DNA from 2 places in the Anabaena sp. CCY 9402-a genome. Region 1 is predicted to be linked to the other one. Evidence: riboswitches for the same ligand, from Rfam matches in the RefSeq annotation. Region 1 holds a riboswitch; the other holds the start of a gene.
What was found. A riboswitch is a leader RNA that binds a small molecule or an ion and turns the genes downstream of it on or off. The one in region 1 is predicted to bind cobalamin.
Positions count from the first base shown of each region.

Region 2: another riboswitch for cobalamin. It lies ahead of ACM0OR_RS01940 (DUF1636 family protein); the one in region 1 lies ahead of cobG (precorrin-3B synthase).

Region 1 covers NZ_CAWUDL010000112.1:1,922-11,783, forward strand. Annotated here, with positions in the region: gene ACM0OR_RS26075 (precorrin-2 C(20)-methyltransferase) at 1-163, opposite strand, end outside; gene ACM0OR_RS26080 (precorrin-8X methylmutase) at 166-792, opposite strand; partial or broken gene cobG (precorrin-3B synthase) at 943-2,310, opposite strand; cobalamin riboswitch at 2,348-2,485, opposite strand; gene ACM0OR_RS26090 (SGNH/GDSL hydrolase family protein) at 2,510-3,595, opposite strand; gene cbiE (precorrin-6y C5,15-methyltransferase (decarboxylating) subunit CbiE) at 3,783-5,015, shown strand; gene ACM0OR_RS26100 (hypothetical protein) at 5,102-5,506, opposite strand; gene ACM0OR_RS26105 (universal stress protein) at 5,630-6,151, opposite strand; gene ACM0OR_RS26110 (hypothetical protein) at 6,522-6,728, shown strand; gene ACM0OR_RS26115 (DUF4327 family protein) at 6,903-7,124, opposite strand; gene ACM0OR_RS26120 (hypothetical protein) at 7,339-7,800, opposite strand; gene ACM0OR_RS26125 (AI-2E family transporter) at 8,317-9,354, shown strand; gene ACM0OR_RS26130 (hypothetical protein) at 9,433-9,585, shown strand.
Region 2 covers NZ_CAWUDL010000003.1:17,762-27,623, reverse strand. Annotated here, with positions in the region: gene ACM0OR_RS01970 (helix-turn-helix domain-containing protein) at 1-601, shown strand, start outside; gene ACM0OR_RS01965 (aldo/keto reductase) at 726-1,838, shown strand; gene ACM0OR_RS01960 (GTPase) at 2,289-4,196, opposite strand; gene ACM0OR_RS01955 (Uma2 family endonuclease) at 4,349-4,951, opposite strand; gene ACM0OR_RS01950 (hypothetical protein) at 5,123-5,290, opposite strand; gene mutS (DNA mismatch repair protein MutS) at 5,302-7,875, shown strand; cobalamin riboswitch at 8,021-8,165, shown strand; gene ACM0OR_RS01940 (DUF1636 family protein) at 8,460-8,870, shown strand; gene ACM0OR_RS01935 (TonB-dependent receptor plug domain-containing protein) at 9,105-9,862, shown strand, end outside.

The DNA.
Region 1 (9,862 bases):
TGAGATATTGAGAAACGATCGCTCGCGCTATACTCTCTTTATCTGTGGCTGACTGATAGGCAATCACGGGTGCAGCACGCAATAGCCGCAAGGCTTTCAGGGTCAATAGTTCTGGATCTCCTGGCCCTACACCAACTCCATAGAGACGACCTTTAGCTGTCATAATTATTCTGCCTCCGTTGCGAGGGCGTTAACTGCGGCTGCGGCGATCGCACTGCCACCGCGCCGACCATGTAAAGTTAAAAATGGTACATTGCGGCTATCTGCTGCCAGTGCGGCTTTTGATTCGGCTGCTCCCACAAACCCCACGGGAAAACCTAAAATTACCGCAGGTTTGGGACATCCTTGATCTAGCATTTCCAGTAATCTAAATAATGCTGTGGGTGCGTTACCAATGGCGACAACTGCCCCCTCTAGATAAGGTTGCCATAATTCCAAAGCCGCCGCCGACCTAGTATTACCTAACTTTTTCGCTAATTCTGGGACTTCTGGCTCATTGAGGGTGCAGATAACTTGGTTATTGGCAGATAAGCGTTTCCTTGTCACTCCGTCAGCTACCATGCGACAATCACACAAAATCGGTGCGCCTGCTGCTAGTGTTGCCCTGGCTGACTGTACTGCCGTTGCTGAATATCCTAGGTCTGTGACGATATCCGTCATTCCACAGGCATGGATGAGACGCACTGCAACTTTAGCTACATCTGCGGGTAGTATATCTAGATTGGCTTCCGAACGAATGATGGCGAAGGAATTACGGTAGATTTCATTGGCATCGCGGATGTATTCAGGCATGGAGTTCGGATGAGAAAATAACTGTTGTAGTTGGGCGGGTGGGTAGCGGTTGGCAAATTCCCCAAAAGATTCGGCGGGATTTAAGCGTTTGTTTTTATACACATTTAACATCTGCTCCATGAGGGCGGGTAAGTCGGTAAAGCTTACATCATCATAGAGTTCACGTCCAAATTTTTGGTTACTGTCTCCCACATAGACTTGATAGCGTTCCTCACTAACACCGAGTAAAGCAATATCACTTTTACCATGCTGGGCGCAGGATTTTTCACAGCCGCTCAGGTGGATATTGACGGGATGTTCTAAGTTGACGCGGGATTGGAGATAGTCTGCTAATACTAAGGCGTGAGTTTTGGTATCTGTCGCCGCAGCTGCACACCCCTGATTACCAGAACAAGCTACTAAGGCACTTTTAATGTTAGTTGGTGAGGCATCTAATTTTAAATCAGTGATTTCTCTTTGAACCTCAGTCAGTCTGTGTTGGGGAATGTCTGTTAGTAGTACATTCTGCCAGGGGGTAAGTCGGAGTGTTCCATTACTGTATTTTTCGGATAAGTCGGCTAAACCTCGTAGTTGCTGCGTTTCTAAGCGGCCTAGGGGTAATACTATGCCGATGTAATATAACCCTGGTTGGCGTTGAGAATGGATACCGATGTGGTGATATTGGTTGTTTGACCTCTCCCCTACAAGGGAGAAACTTTTCTCTTTCTCCCCCTTCCCTACTAGGGAAGGGGGTAGGGGGGTTAGGTTTCTTCTCCTCAACGGAAATGATAATTGCTGCTGGACTTGTTGGAGATAATTATCTAAACCCAGGTGATTAATTACTTCTCTGAGTCTTGGTTTACGTTGAGTATGGGGATTGATTTTCTCACGCAGAGGCGCAGAGGCGCAGAGAGGATGAGAGTGAGTTAGATAGATATCTGTTAAGGTGGCTAGGACTGATAGGGATTGCTCTGGTAATATTAAGATCCCGGTGTCGGTGGGGGGTTTGCCTTTTGCGCCTGCACTGAGATAGAGGCGGAAGTAGGTTTTATTGTCTATTGCTACCGCGCTCAATGTGATATCGTTGGGGCGATCGCCAACGGAAACTAAACCACCACCATCAAAACAGACGCTAAATTTTGCGGATAGTCCTGATAAGGTGGAATGTTGGGTAATGTAGTTGTCCCAGTTTTGGACGAAGGGACGGGTATCAATGAGTTCTTGAGGGTCAATACCAGCTGTGGGACTGGTCATAATATTGCGGATTTGGTCTACACCACTGTTGTTAGAACCTAATCCTAAGTTCTGGAGTTGTTGGAGGACTTCAGGTTTTATCCCCTGGCGAATTTCTCGGATTTGCAGGTTGGCGCGGTTAGTTACGTCTATGTAGCCACCGCCGTATTTGTCGGCGATATCTGCGATCGCCTGACATTGTTTACTATTAATTATGCCCCCTGGTATTCTGATGCGCGATAAGATTCCATCTTGGGCAGGTGTGGCATAAAATAAACCAGGGCAAGGGGTAGAACCAGACAGCAAAACTCCAACTCCTTCCCTGTGCGACGCAGGGAGTAGACGACGGACGATCTCTTGAAGTTGGCATTCTGACTCAAAAACTTTTTTGTTTTATTACAGCTGCGGCACAGTCCCGGAATCTCACCAGAGTTTCCCAACTTCAAGTTTTAGTAATTTAACATGATCAGGCATTCAGAAAATTGAATGCTTCATATTATTTTGATTAACCTGACAACTCTGTAGATGGATGTTTTTTTACTGAGGCTTGATTTTTTCTTTGTTTGCCCTTACGAACTGCTATAGATCCTAAAACAGCACCAACTGCTAGTTGAGATAAGATCATGGATGGCTCAGGAACTAATGTTTTATAAGCTAGGTTGCCAATAAATTTATGTGCAGCACTGGTAGGATGTAGGGCATCCCAAAATAGATACTCATCTGGATTGTCACAAATTTCGGGTGGTGGTGAGGAAGGATTAGCAAATAGAGGAGAGTTCATTAAGCAAGGATCTTTGACATTTGTCAAATTAAACTTTGATGGTGTAATAATGGCTTGTTGAAATATAGAACCTGCATCCAATGTTTTGAGCTTAATTCCAGGCTGGTTAGGATTAGATTGCCCAAAAGCTTGAGAAAATAAGAAATTATGTCCCAAACTTAATTGATTCAGTCCCTCAGAAACTACTTGACCTTGACTGGTAGCAATTGGTGTGCTGCCCAAAAGTGGTAAATTAACAACTAAAAAATTGCGTGCGCCAAAATTATAAAGTGTATCAACCGCACCAACTAAATTAGCAACTGGCTGGTTGGGATTTGTCACTCCAGCACCTACGTAATCGTTTGCACCAGCCCATAAGATATAAAGTGCTTGTGAATCAGCAATGGGATTCGCTTGTATAAATTGAGTAATTTGTTGTGTTAATCCTACGTATCCAGGGAGTCCAGGAATCGGAAAAGTGTTTTGATCACCAGTGGTAGCACTATTCACAGCAAAGTTAATACCTGTAGGGCTATTCCCGCCGGCAAGTTGAGATACTGGAGGTAAGGGTAATCCTAATTTCGATGCTAGTTGATCTAACCAGATGGGGCCGTTAGAAAATCGCCCATTAAAGTAACCAACCTGACTGGGAGGAAGGCCTGGTATGATTGCGGAGGAGTTGCCTGTATCGGTAAGACTATCACCAAAAGCGTATATGCTGCTGAAGTTGGCTGCTTGCGCTGCGGTGGGCATCACAGCTACAAATGTTAGGGGTAGGGAAGTAAAAACGATGGTTTTGCATATTTGATTGATAAAGTTTTGTAAGTGCATGATCTATGTCCTCTACTACTTAAGTAGGTATAATTAATTTCATTTGACACTAATTTAGGTACTCTTCAGGAAATTTATAGTTAAATTTCAACATTTATGTTTGATAGTGTTGTTGAATACTTAAGTTTTGAGAAAGGTGGGGAACGCAGAGGATCGCAGAGGTTAACGCGGAGGTACGCAGGAGGTTATGAGGGGGAAGTGGCTGTCTATTATAGGTGTTGGTGAGGATGGGTTGGCGGGATTGGGTGCGATCGCTTGTTCTCTGGTGGCTGAAGCTGAGATAATTGTGGGAGGCGATCGCCATTTGGCTATGTTACCTACTGATGATACACGGGAGAAAATATCTTGGTCTTCTCCTATTGGTGGTTCTATAGATGCAATTATTCAGCGTCGGGGTAGGTCGGTGTGTGTATTAGCCAGTGGTGATCCTATGTGTTATGGGGTGGGTGCTACTTTGATACGACACATTCCCATTTCGGAAATGACTATTATCCCTGCACCTTCAGCTTTTAGTCTCGCTTGTTCCAGGTTGGGATGGTCTTTAACTGAGGTGGAAACTTTGAGTTTATGCGGTCGTCCGCCGGCTTTGCTTCAGTCTTATATCTATCCTGGTGCGCGGTTGTTAATTTTGAGTGCAGGGAAAGATACGCCAGGGGTTGTGGCGGAAATTCTGAGACAGCGCGGTTTTGGTAGCAGTCAAATCACTGTTTTGGAACGGATGGGTGGCGTTCATGAAAGGATAATCACAGGGACAGCCACAGGTTGGGAGGAAAGAGAAATTGCTGATTTAAATGCGATCGCAGTATATTGTCTTGCTGATGCTGGAATTATACCTTTATCTAGGCTACCAGGATTACCAGACGATGCTTATCACCACGATGGACAGCTAACAAAACGGGAAGTCAGGGCTGTGACTCTCTCAACCCTCGCACCCACACCAGGACAATTACTTTGGGATGTAGGCGCGGGTTGTGGTTCGATATCGATAGAATGGATGCGAACTCATCCCAGATGTCAGGCGATCGCTATTGAACAAAATTCTACTAGACTGCAATATATTGCTGATAATGCCGCCGCTTTGGGTACTCCCAATCTAAAAATCGTTGAGGGGAAAGCACCATCAGCCCTGAAAGACTTACCCCAACCAGACGCTATCTTTATTGGTGGTGGAGTCACAGCCGATGGATTATTTGACATTTGTTGGCAAGCATTACGCCCCGGCGGACTTTTAGTTGCTAATGTCGTCACTATAGAAGGTGAGCAAACCTTATATAAATGGTATGAAAAACTAGGCGGCAGTTTCACCCGCATAGCAATTCAACGGGCAGAACCTATAGGTAAATTTTTAGGCTGGAAAGCAATGGCGACTGTTACGCAATTCGTAATTCGTAATGGGCTGCGCCCCGCTACGCTAACGTAATTGGGGATGAGTTCCTCTCTCCCCTGTCACCTGTCACCTATCACCTGTCACCTATCACCTGTCACCTGTCACCTATCACCTCTCCCTCACACTTTCAACACTTGATCGAGCAAATTCCTCGCAGGTTGCGCTTTAGTCAGTGCTGTTTGATGGTCGCTATAGGCGCGAACCAGACGAGATAGACTGTTTACGCCTGTTTTGAGTTGATCCAGTTCTTCACCAGCAACTAGTTCACCGTCTAGCATTCGCCCAATCAAAGGTTTGATATCGCCCACGTCTTGCCGAACTTTTTGCAGCTTTTCTAAAGCACTCAGTAAGCCTTTAAGAGAGTTTAAGATTTCATCGATATCTTGAACATCCTGTACATCCTGCACATCTTCCACTGTTTCAGGCGTATCTTCTGTTGTCACAGTCTCTTCAATCTCTGAAACTACAGGCAATTCTTGTACAGATGTTTCCGTTTCATTTTTCACCCCGGTTGTTTTTGCCATCAACGCTTCCTCTAGCAATTTTCCTTAGTCTACCAAATGAGTAATAAGTAATGGGTATTTACTCATTACTCATTACTCATTACTCATTACTCATTACTCATTTAACCCCATATTCCTAACCTCTCACATTGCTGATGTTGCGACGAAATTATCAGGAGTCACAGAAGTTAAACCTTGGACTGTTAACACAGAACAGGGCGCATGATGTAATACATAATTGCTAACGCTACCTAGGAAAAATTCACTTAATCCACTTAGTCCCCGACGACCTAAAACAATTAAGTCAGCGTTCCAACTCCGGCTAATGTCACATATAATCCGGCTGGGTTCGCCAAGTTCTTGAGTAAAATCTGCTGTTATGTTTTTAGCGATCGCTTGATTATTTAGCAGTGTTAAAAATTCAATTCCCTCTTGCTTTAAATTTTCCCATTGACCTACATAATATTCCACACCATGAGTCTGAGAAGTCCCATAGTGAGTTTGTGTGTCCATAGCCGAAGCGTTGAGATAATTATCATCAAAAGCTGAGATAACGTGTAACAACAACAATTCTGCATTATTTGCTGTGGCTAAATATAGGGCGTTGTCAAAAACCTGCCGCCCCATGTCATTGTTGTTCAGTGCGACTAAAATTTTGTTAAACATAATTCAAAGTCCTGAGTCAATCGGTAAGAAATGGCGCGGTCAGTAAAAAACCCTAAATCTCACAACTCTATTTATAGGAAGAAAATTTGAGTTTCTTGTGAGGATGTTGGGTTTTTCCTCCCTATCTTCTCCTGCTTCCTCTACTTTCTTGTCTTCTCTCACCTGTCGCCTATTATCTGTCCCCTAACTCTTAATTGAAAACTTCAATTTTAATGTACAAAAGTTACGAAGTATTGCTGATTATTGTTTTACTCACACAAAACTCATATTTCCTCATTATTCTCTAGATAGAAATACTTATTTTATGAAAAACTCTTTTCCTTTGAATTACGTTAATTCCAATCAATCTTTAATAAGAGGATTTAAAGTTATGACTAACTGTCCTTGTTGTTCTAGTTTACTTTTACGGCATATCCGTAATTCTCAAGTTCACTGGTTTTGCCGCCACTGTTGGCAAGATATGCCAGTCTTTTACAGAGAAACTCCTGGTTCTTTAGTTGATATCCTTGTCAGTAATTTCTCTTATAGTTTTGATCAGCAACAATCTGATCAAAGAGTTATGAGTGCTGAATCCTGAGTCCTGAGTAATCTGTCAATAAATACTCTTTCCATCTCCCTTCTTTCACCTGTCACTTCAACTTCAGATAAAATGCTTAAACCCTCGAATCGATTCGAGGGTTCTAATTTTGTGGTTAATTTTGTAAAGTGAATTTATCAAGGATGCTATTAATGGGGATCATGGTTTAATGCTTCAGTCTTCTTCCCATTTTTCATGACTTAACAAGTCAATAATTCTATCTCTGAGCAAAAATTCATTTTTTTCTAACTCTAGCTCAAAGAATGGCCAATCACGGTCTGGAATATATTTACAGAGAGTATAAATTGGCTGTTGACGGTTAAGAAGTTTTTTGGAGACTAATTGACGGGCTTCATCCTTGATAACCTCAATATCATATTTGACAACAGTATTCATAGCTTGTTCCTTCGCTATTGATCAAGGAATTGGGAGTGAAAACAATAAATGTCTATACTCCACCTTAAACTTATCAAAAAATAGTGTAAATTGTGAGGACTCTAAAGATTAAAGCTTATTTGGGTTAGTTTGTTTTCATCCTTTAGATAGAATCATTCCCCAAATATTCGTGATAGTCTCTGCGTGGTATGAGTGGTATGAATGGACATACGTTTTAAGGTTTTTTAGATTTTTGCATTTTCAATTGCTGAGAACGCATAGCTTCGCGACCCAGAAGAAACATTCCCGTTACACCCAAACTGACAAACCAAATATATTGATACCAGTATTTGTGAATCTGCTCAATCGTACTCATTTTTGGGTGTAAAGTATTGCAATAAAGCAATAATACCAAAATCATCAAAGCCCCAAACCCAACAAAGCTTAAACCAACAAAGATCCTTGCTGGTTGTAATTCAACATCACTAATTGTTTCTAAGTCAATTTTTGAGAGTTCCTGTAAAGAGTCCTCAGCTAGAATTGAGGCTGCTTGTAAACTATTACTTACCTTTGGAGGCAAAATTGGCGCAAGTGTGGCGACTGTAGGGCGACGGATGAACGCTTCAGTATCGCGCAACAATACCAATGGCTTATGTACTGTAGCAGTTTGGGCAGTGGCTTTGCTTTCAAAATCCATAGCACGCCTGAGAAACAACAGGATACAGGATTTGAACCTCGCATGACTTCTAGTCAGGCGATTCCTGCTTCAACGATCTCCGCCTGGGTTAATCCAGGTCTTCTAAGTTCTCCACAGGCGTTTAAAGCCTCCGGCGCACCGACGGCGGCTAAACTAATCTAAACACAAATCGAATTAAACATACCATATCAAATGGCACAAAAGCCCGGAATCCAATTCTTTTGACCGATGCCCATTTTAGATTGAAGAAAATCCAAAAACTCAAAGCCCCATACCCCATCGGGGTCAATCCAAAATCCAAAATCCGTTAACTTTCGGCTTCTGCCTTGAGGTAATATAGCAATGCTAAATCATTCCTGAGAGCCAAAAAATCGGGGTTCTGAGTTTCGTAAGTCTCACAAATCAAATAGGATGGCGATAGTAGTTTTTTACTGGACAGAGTTAAATGAATGTCTGTTTTAGTCTCTGGTAAACTTTATTTAAAAAATAAAATTTTATTATATTAAATATTTATATATGAATGAAAAAACTATTAAAAGAATCTGGGATCAATTAAATAATACCAAGCTAATACGCTATGTATTACTTTTTGCATTGGGTTGGGGAATTATTCAAGTATTAAGCTATTTTGCCACAGTAATCGTTATTTTTATTTTTGCAGCTATTCTCGCATTTTTGTTGAGTTATCCAGTACGGTGGTCTGAGCGTTTTCTACCACATAGTATTGCAGTTATAATTGTTTTTTTACTCAGTTTACTTATTGTATTAGGGTTGGTAGCCACACTGGGTTTTGCAATTCTATCTCAAGGTCAAGAACTAGCAAATCAAGCACCTAAATTTCTAGATTCTGCCATTAGTATATTAGATAGATTACAAACTTTTTTGACGAATTTAAATTTTCGAGTCGATTTTAAAGCTATAGAAAATGAACTCCGAAATCAGGTACTATCATTCATTGGTAATGGTTTGGTGAATATACCGAATTTACTATTTAATTTCGTAGATTTGATTTTGATAGCAGTCGTAGCTTTTTTTATGTTGCTAGATGGTCAAAGAGTTTGGCGTTTTATTTTGAAGATTTTTCCAGAAAATATGCGAGATAAAATAACAGTAGCAATTCAACAAAATTTTTTAGGTTTTTTTTGGGGACGCTTATTATTATCTTTGTTTTTTGGAGTTTCAATATTTATTATATTCATTATTTTGCAATTACCTTATGCACTATTTTTGGCAGCGATCGCAGGTGTATTTGATTTAATTCCTGGCATTGGAGCTACAATCGGAATTGCTCTAGTTTCTCTCATTGTTTTACCTCAAGGAATTTGGGTAAGCCTAAAAGTATTAATCGGTTGTGTCCTTCTCCAGCAAGTAGAAGAAAACTTACTCATGCCGCGAATTATGCAAGGCTCAATTAACATGAATCCAGTCTTTATGTTTTTTGCCTTATTAGTAGGAGCTAAGATTGCAGGATTGGTGGGAGTTTTCTTATCCATTCCCTTGGCGGGAGTATTAATTAGCTTGTTTGAAATTGAAGAGATGCAGGGAGGGGGTTAAACCAATTCGCTATGATGCTCCCGCCCCGCTAATGCTCTAAGCGCAGCTACGCCGCAGACAAGTGCTGACTTGGAATATATGGAAGTGAAGCTAGGACAACCAGCCATCATTACCAGTGAATATGGCGATTTTACAGGCGAACTCAGGGGAACAGTCGAGCAAATCGGGCTGCAAATCTGTAAAACCCGCATCAATCAAAACCAAAATCACCCTACTGGTCTATCAAGTTAGTTTTGACTGTTTGTAGTAAGGACTTTAGTCCTGATTTTTCTAAGGACTAAAGTCCTCTCTACGTTCCCTGCGGGACGCTGCGCGTTCACGCAGTGTTCCGTAGGAAACGCGGAGCGTGTCGTAGACAGACGCTACGCGAACACTACAAACTTGCTTACCCCTCAATTCAAATTTGATGACCTACTACCCTACTTCTGCTAAAACGGGATCTGTATTCTATCAGACCTGCCATTTTTTTGCCTTTGAGTCCGATTACTTAGTATAAACACTGGTTTAT
Region 2 (9,862 bases), on a different contig from region 1:
GGAAAAGGAGAGTGAATACGTAAATTTGATGCTATCGCCGCGCTTGCTCAACCGACTAGCAGATGAAAGCGGATTGTCTACTCCGTTTGAGTTGCAACACCGGGTGATTTTTCTAGATCCAATTATTTTAAATGTGGCGCAGTTGTTGAAGTCTGAGGTAGTCAGTAGTGGTTTGGCAGGCAATCTATATGTCGAGTCGTTGCGGAATTTGCTGGCTGTGCATCTACTACGAAACTACAGTGGAGTATTGAGTAAATCTACCCCCACGAAAACTGATGCCATTGATGCGTTAAAGCTGAAGCAAATCAAAGATTATATTGAAGACAATCTAGCTGGTGATTTAGCGATCGCACAACTAGCTGCATTAGTCCCCATGAGTCAGTTTCATTTTGCCCGTGCCTTTAAAGCCTTAATAGGAGAACCGCCACACCGCTATATTCTCCAACGGCGAATCGAACGGGCAAAAGTATTGCTAAAAGTGACGCGATTTTCATCGGCAGAAATTGCCTATCAGGTAGGTTTTGCTAATCCCAGTCATTTTACTGCCCAATTTCGTAAGTTTTCCGGGGTAACACCAAAGCAATTTCGCAACAGTATTTAAATTTAATTGAGCATGATTTTGATATAACCCCGCAAGAATCAGGCATGAATGCTGGCGGGATATTCTCTAAATTGTATTTAACAAGAGAATCAACCATTTTTATACTCATTAAGGAGTTACGAATATGTCTCTCAACACTTACTACACCCTAGGACGTTCTGGACTGCGCGTTAGCCGTCTTGCCCTTGGTGCAATGACCTTCGGGACTGAATGGGGTTGGGGAACAGATGAAGACACCGCCCGCCAAATGTTCAATACGTATGTTGATGCAGGTGGTAACTTTATTGACACGGCAGATTTATATACAAATGGTACTAGCGAAACTTGGTTAGGTAAATTTATGACAGAGCGTAACCTCCGCGATCGCGTTGTCATCACAACTAAGTTTAGTTACAATGCCGAACCAGGAAACCCGAATGCAGGCGGGAACGGACGAAAAAATATTTTGCGGGCGGTAGAAGGTTCACTGCAACGGTTAGGGACTGATTATATCGACCTCTATATTCTCCATACTTGGGATATGATTACCCCAGTCGAAGAAGTTATGCGAACACTGGATGATTTAGTTCGTTCGGGTAAAGTGCGGTACATTGGACTGAGCGATACGCCAAGCTGGTATGTAGCACGAGCGCAAACTATAGCGGAGTGGCGCAATTATGAACCACTTTGCACGCTCCAACTCGAATACTCGCTGATTGAGCGTAACATTGAACGGGAATTTATTCCCCTCGGTCTAGAACTGGGAATGGGGACGATGGTGTGGAGTCCGTTGGGGAGTGGTCTTCTCAGTGGGAAGTACAAGGCCAGTGAGGGAGGATTTACGGGAGCAGGAAGACTAGAGACGGTTCAAGGTGTCTCAAATCCAGCGTTTCAGAAATTTAGCGATCGCAACTGGAAAATTGTAGCAGAACTCGAAACAGTGGCGCAGGAACTAGGGCGCAGTATGGCTCAAGTTGCGGTCAACTGGACAGCATATCGTCCTGGGATTGCATCGGTGATTATTGGAGCAACTAAGCGATCGCAACTAGAAGATAATCTCAAAGCACTCTCTTTTGATATTCCTACTGAACTAGCTGATCGTCTGGAAGCGATCAGTCGCCCCGAACCGCAATTTCCTTACAGCTTCTTTGGTTCAGAAATTCAAGGTATGATTCACGGCGGCGTAACGGTTGGATCTAAGCCGATTGGATACAAACCCGATGTATTAATTCAGTCAATGGGTGGAGGCGTTTCTTAGTAAAGATGATAGTGAATTGAGGGATAAAATTCAAACGCATACTGCAAGGCAGAACCCGTAGGGTAAGGGAGGGGAGAGAAGCCTGACTTTTCACGTTATGTGGAAAAGCTAACGCGAAACCTAACCCCCTAACCCCCTTCCCTAGTAGGGAAGGGGGAAAAGTTAAAGCCTCTCTCCTTGTAGGCTACGGTGTACACACAAGTGCTACCCACATACATTTCAGAACCTTGAGAAAATTCTCAACTGTCATGTTGAATGTAGCGACAGCGAAATGAAACATCTAGAGACTACGGTGCAAGTCCGAGATTCTTCCTTCCGCTCCGCTCCACTCAGAATGACATTTCAGGGCTATAAAGCGAGTGGTGACTGGGATTTTAAGACTTGTGTGTACACGGTAGCCTTGTAGGGGAGAGGTTTGGAGAGGGGTTTTCCAGATTCCGTGAAAAGTCATCAAGCTTGCTGCAAATAGTAGTCAAAGCGTTGCCGGAGTTGTTGTATAGTTAAATTCTGCGTCCAGTATTCTACAAGGGCGTGACCAAATGCCCAGGCATTACGATCCGGAGTGGTAGGGTTTTCTAAAAGTAGCGGCCACAGAGATAATAGGTCGAATTTAACTGGGTGAGAGTCCTCTGTTCGCAACAGGGAGAATAAATCATAAGCCATCTGGAGTTTACCAATGACAATCGGTAACTGTTCTACTGGAATTTGCTCGGCTAGGATGTAAGCCAAAGTAGGAGAACCTGTTGACAATGTAGCGATAAACTGTAATACAGGACTTTTTAGTAGTGCAGTTAATCCTTGGGTGCTTGCCATTTGGAAGGTGTAGTGATCGATGATTTTGGCAGCAGCTACAGTACGGGCTTCTAGGTTACGCAAAAACCTGGCTAGTCTGAGTTGCTTTGCGGGTGCGATCGCTTCTATTAATCCTAAAGATAAAGCATCTATTCCCCAAGCAATTCTCCCTGTTTGCAAATCACTAGTAACCACAGGTAAAACTAAATTACAAAATTCACCTAATAATTCCGCACGATAGGCTATAGCTTCTCGAATGGCGATTTCCTTTGGTCTTTCGCCCCATTGCCAATCATAGGGGGGTTGCCATTCTCGGATGGGACGCAGACGATCTACCTGGGTGACAACTGCGATCGCGGGGATATCTGCAATGGTTGCCTTAATTGCTTGCAAAAAGTCTACATCCATTTGCAAGGCGGGATCAAGCACGGGAGTCACTAAAAGTAGCAAATCAGCGTTAGTGGCGTAGTTTAACACCATTTGACGTAAATCTTCCCGCTTGACTTGTTCATAACCAGGTGTATCCCAGAGATGGAGGGTTTCGCCGTCTTGGGTTTGCCAATGATAATCTTGAATTTGGTCTGTGCTGGGTAAAACGTCAACTTCTGCGAGATCCCCTTGAAATATGGTGTTAATCAAGCTGCTTTTCCCTGCGCCTGTTCTCCCCACGAGTAAAATACTGAGAGGTTTTTGCTCGACTTTCTCGACGGGTTCAGCTTCGGATAGGATGTTTTGCAGAGTTTGGGTTTTGGTTTTCGGTAGAGTTGGTGTAGAAACTGCGGCTGTGGGTAGGATCTCACCACCGTAGAGAGCGATCGCCTGTCTACACAAATTCCTCAAAGCAGCTTCTCGGAATAATTGACCCAAATTCCCTAATAATTGCTGATTTGCCTGATTAGAATAGCCCTTAGTCGCACGGTTAGCCACAGCCGCCACCGGATTTAACAGCCACTGCGCCCAACCCCAAGCCCGTAAAAGCTTTCGCGCTGATGGTTCTAACTTGCGGTAGACTTCGTAGCCTTGATAGGCTTGCCCAACTGTCACCTGATTGAGTGCCGGTGATAACTTTTGCATCCACTGATCTACATCATCCACTGTTCCCCGAATCAGTCCATAAGCTTGGGGAAGGTAGATATTTAGTAAAGGATATTGCACTTCTGGATGATAAATCCGGGCTACAGCCACCACCAAATCTTGACAACGTTGCCAAAAAGTTGGCCAATCTTCCCAAATCGGGCGATCGCTTTGAGCAACTGTCAGGATTTCTTGGAGTGCGGCTTCGGCTTGCTGTGTAGCATCACTGCTGACTGGTGTGGTAGTATCTGCAACTGTCGATTTTAATTCTTCACGGACTTGGGCAAGTGCAGCTTCTACTTGTTTGATTGCGGGTTGAGTCCACCGCACCAATAACCAACGCCAACCCACAAATACCAGTGTGAACACACCCCAAATCCAATTGAGTCCCCACTCATGGATCTGCATCCCGGCGGATACCAGTAAGAAAATGATGATGGAGGCGATGGGGACGGCCAATACTACCCACTGCCACGGTTTTAAACGCACCATGATCTTATACCTACTTGAGTTAGATTGCTAATACTGCTATTTTCACTGTAGTAGGTGATCAAGTTTGAATTGATGGATAAACAAGTTTGTAGTATTCGCGTAGCGTCTCGTAGAGAGGACTTTAGTCCTTAAAAAAATCAGGACTAAGGTCACTATGGCATAATATTGTCAAGTTTAAGTTGTAAGTTGGGAAACAGAGAAGAGAAAATAGTATCTCCCAAACGATATTGTTGCTGCTGATATACGCCATTCACTAGTTGACAGATTGTGAAGGTAGGTTGTTTGGGATTACCGATAAATTGCAAGCCACCCAAACCGCGAAAATCTACAATCCAATATTCTGGTATTTGCAGAAAGGCATATTCTTCAACTTTTCTGGCATAATCATCCTGCCAATTTGTACTCACAACTTCAGCAACTAACTCAATAGTATTGCCATTACAAATAATCGGTTCTTTTTGCCAAAGTGGTTCGTTAGTAAGTTTTGCTTTATCTAAAACAATAACGTCTGGACGGAGTGCTGTTGCTTCAGCCGCAGGTGGCTTAATCAAACAAGTTTTTGGAATCAGCCAGTTTAAATTAGAACGAAGAATTTCAGCATAAATTCTCCCCGCAATATTTCCTGAAACTTCTTCATGCGGGCCAGTTGCTTCCATGTCACGTAGTTGTCCGTCAATGAGTTCGTAACGGGGGTTGTCCCCATACTCGACTAAAAATTGCTCGAAAGTGAGGAGTTTAGGTGGGCTATAAGTCATAAATTCGTATTGTGACATACTTAAGGCTAATAACTGGCGGGAAGTGAATGCGCTCACGATTTACTTGAGCCACAATTGCCATGAGTTGTGCATTCATCCGCCCTTCCAAGCCCTCAAGCTTGATATATTTCAGTTTCTGGGTAGGGATACACTCATATTGCTATTTAAGCATTATCTAGTATTACCCAGCAAGATTAATGGGACAGACCACCAGTAACCTAAAAGAGTTTCTGAGAATAGGAGATAAGTGATATAAAAAAACCTTACGCGATCGCCCTGAAATTTCCACATCACGTTATCATCGGATATTGTGGCTTTGGCGTGCGTAAATTCTAGCATCTATCCTACCTATGACCGTTTCTGACTCTGATATCCAGCCGAAAGAACCCAATCATTCCACAGGGCCGCATACCGACACGCGACAGGTAGACCGTAGGAAGCTGAGTAAAATGTATCAGCACTATGTTGAGGTCAAAGATAAACATCCTCATGCGCTGTTGCTGTATCGAGTAGGCGATTTTTTTGAAACTTTTTTCCAAGATGCGGTCACAGTATCGAGAGAATTAGAATTAGTTCTTACTAGCAAACACGGCGGTGAAGTTGGTCGCGTCGCCATGACTGGTGTACCCCACCACGCTTGGGAACGCTACACTACCCAACTGGTAGAGAAAGGTTACGCCGTAGTGATTTGTGACCAAGTGGAAGACTCTTCTGAGGCTGTGGGTTTGGTGCGGCGGGAGGTGACGCGCATCCTCACCCCTGGGACATTGCTAGAAGAAGGAATGCTGAAATCAAGTCGTAATAATTACTTGGCGGCTGTAGTAATTGCGGGAAATCACTGGGGTTTAGCCTATGCAGATATCTCTACCGGGGAATTTCTCACCACCCAAGATAGTGATTTAGAACATCTCACCCAGGAACTCATGCGCTTGCAGCCTTCCGAGGTATTAGTTCCCACCAATGCGCCTGATTTGGGTACTTTGCTGCGTCCTGGGGAAACTTCGCCCCATTTACCAGAGTGTTTACCACCATCATTTTGTTATAGTTTACGATCGCAAGTTCCCTTTTCTCAGGGTGAGGCTAGAAGTAAATTATTGCAGACATTTAAAGTGCGATCGCTAGAAGGTTTAGGTTGCGATCATCTCCCCTTGGCTGTCAGGGCGGCGGGTGGGCTATTGGAATATGTGGAAGATACCCAAAAAGAAAAACCTATCTCTCTGCAAAGACTCCGCACCTACACCATCACCGATTACCTAATTGTTGACCACCAAACCCGCCGCAACTTAGAAATTACCCAAACAGTCCGCGATGGCATTTTTCACGGTTCTCTACTTTGGGCATTAGATAGAACTAGCACTGCAATGGGTACTAGAGCTTTGCGGCGGTGGTTGTTGCAACCATTACTAGATATTAAAGGCATTCGGGCGCGGCAAGATACTATTCAAGAACTCAAGGAAAATACACCTTTACGTCAAGATTTGCGACAATTATTGCGGCAGATTTACGACTTAGAACGACTCACAGGTAGAACAAGTTCAGGAACTGCTAACGCGAGAGATTTAGCGGCTTTGGCTGATTCTCTCGCACGTTTGCCAGAATTAGCCCAATTAGTAGCTGATGCGCGTTCTCCCTTCCTCAAAGCATTGCAAAAAGTGCCACCAATTTTAGAAGAATTGGCGCAGAATATCCACGCCCACTTGGTAGAATCACCACCGATACACCTGAAGGACGGGGGCTTAATTCGTGCTGGGGTTAATCCTCAGTTGGATGAAAGAAAGGCGACGGTAGAAGCAGACCAGCAATGGATTGCGAATTTAGAAGTAGATGAAAGGGCTAGAACAGGAGTACCTACACTGAAGGTAGGATTTAATAAAACCTTTGGTTACTACATTAGTATTTCCCGTGCCAAATCTGACCAAGTACCCGATAATTACATCCGCAAGCAAACCCTCACCAATGAGGAACGGTACATCACTCCAGAACTCAAAGAACGAGAAGCCCGGATTCTCACAGCACGAGATGATTTGAATCAGTTGGAATATGAGGTGTTTGTAGCACTGCGGCAAGAGATAGCCCAAGAAGCGGAAGTAATTCGCACCCTTTCCCGCGCCGTCGCCGCCGCCGATGTGTTGTGTGGTTTGGCTGAATTGTCAGTACAGCAAGGTTACTGTCGTCCCGAAATGATTCCTGGACGGGAAATAGAAATTGTTGATGGTCGCCACCCTGTAGTAGAACAGTCTTTACCTGCGGGGTTTTTTGTCCCCAACTCAACGGAATTAGGAAGTAGTACAGAAAATACTACGGCTCTACCAGACCTGGTTATTTTAACTGGGCCAAACGCCAGTGGTAAAAGTTGCTATCTGCGTCAAGTGGGATTAATTCAGCTAATGGCGCAAATTGGCAGTTTTGTCCCGGCTAAGTCGGCAAATTTGGGAGTATGCGATCGCATTTTCACCCGCGTGGGTGCAGTTGATGACCTAGCGACAGGTCAATCTACCTTTATGGTGGAAATGAATGAAACAGCCAATATTCTCAACCACGCCACAGCTAGATCCCTAATTTTGTTAGATGAGATTGGTCGGGGAACAGCTACCTTTGACGGGCTGTCTATTGCTTGGGCGGTAGCCGAATATCTAGCTACAGAAATCCAGGGGCGGACAATCTTTGCAACTCACTATCATGAATTAAATGAATTAGCGGCGATGTTACCTAATGTTGCTAACTATCAGGTGACAGTGAAAGAATTACCAGATCAAATTATCTTTCTACACCAAGTCCAACCGGGAGGTGCTGATAAATCCTATGGGATTGAAGCGGGACGGTTGGCGGGTTTACCTGCGGTAGTAATTCAAAGAGCAAAACAAGTAATGGGGCAAATCGAAAAACACAGTAAAATTGCGATCGGGTTGCAGAATTTAGAGTAGGTAAAATCATTAATATTTCTTGACAATTTTATCCTATTATTCAGATTGCAAGTTCCAGCCTGTTAGGTGCATAGATTAAAGAGTGCTGTTGTGGTAGCGAGACTTGTTTTCTTTGAAGAAATCAGTGCGATCGCTAAAATTGCTGTATGATGGCTACATATTCGGTTCTGATGGGGAACAGCCATCAGAGGTAACGGGGAAAGATTCGGTGTAAATCCGGCACTGTCCCGCAGCTGTGATGAGATGTAAATCTCAAAGTCAGAATGCCCGCCGCCAATAAAACAAGTTCCCATCTGCGAGGTACAGGTGAATATTGCAATGAATATTTTCCCAATTCAACAGGATTACTGTCTCATACCGTCAGACATACTCCACAGACTACAAATTTCTATGAAATTTTAGACAGTTTCCTACGCATACAAATTCTTCCATAGAAGGTTCTAGATACAAAGCTGAAAACCCAGTTGTATCTGATATCTCCCTTCGCATATTTACATTATCTTCAGCGAGCCTATCCTGCGGGTTCTGCTTGCAATATGCGCGAAACAAAAATCGCCCCATTAATCAGCAACGTCTGAAAATCAATGAATCAAAAACAGCATACGATATTTGTCTGCACGACCTGCGCCAGTATATGGCAAGATGGCAAGCGAGTTGGTGAAAGTGGCGGACAGCGACTATTACAACAACTTCAAGAACTTGCACAAACCTGGGAATTGCAACATCAATTCTCCATTCAAGGCGTTGAATGTATGAGTGCTTGCAACCATGCTTGCGTTATCGCCTTCAAAGGAGAAGGAAAATTAACCTATCTTTTCGGCAATTTACCAGTAGATGGTAGTGCATCTGCGGTGCTGCAATGTGCTACTCAATACTATGATAAACCAGATGGTTTACTACCCTGGTCAGAACGACCAGAACCTTTAAAAAGAGGCATTTTAGCAAAAATCCCACCCCTAAATAAGTGGGCAAAATTAACCGTAAATTGCTGTTAATTAATGACCATTAGTGTATAAAGTTCGTAGTAAGGACTTTAGTCCTCAAGACTCTCAGCACTAAAGTGCTTACTACAAACCTTTGAAACTAGCTTGTAAATTACCCCATCTATGTGATAATCATAATCATTATCATAAATAGCAGATTTCCTACTGGTTGAGGGTTTTTTACTAAAAAAGCTCAAATCTTTGCTTGCGACCAATTTTTAGTGATACAGGTGGCTTAAATTACCAATGCGTACTCAGTTTATTACCAGATGGGGAACTCAACTTATTGTTTCTAGTTTGACTATCACCGTAGGGATGCTGTGGGAAAATTCCAGCACCATAGCCATAGAAGTTACACAAGAACAAGAACCAGATATTGAACTCACAGTTATTGACAAACTCCTCAATGAACCTGTCTTTTCTCCCTTTCGTCGCGAAGGTACGGTAAAAGATTCCACTCGTCCGGTTTACGTCATTACTGGCGAAGAAATGGAAGCGCAAGGTGCGAGAACAGTGAAAGAAGCACTGCGATTTCTCCCTGGTATTTTAGGTGACGGTACTGTTGGGACAGAAGTAAATGCTTTAAGCGGTCAATTTATTCGCGGTTCTAATACAGGTCAAGTATTAATCTTGTTAGATGGTAGACCTATTAATAATCTTGGTGGTGGTGGTTTTGACTTGTCAGAATTTACAACTAACAATATTGAAAGAGTTGAAGTATTACCCGGAGGTGGTTCAACTCTTTATGGTTCTGATGCGATAGGTGGGGTAATTAACATTGTTACTCGTCGTCCTACAGAGAAAATCACCACGGAAACGAAAGTCAACATTGGTTCATATGGACTCAACCAACAAAGCATTCAAAATAGTGGTAAGTCTGGTGATATTTCTTGGGTAGTAGGTTACAACCGTACCCAAGCACAAAATAATTATCCTTTCACCATTCCTGAAGCCAATTTTGAGGGGACGAGAAGGAATAATGATGCACTCTTTAATAACTTTAA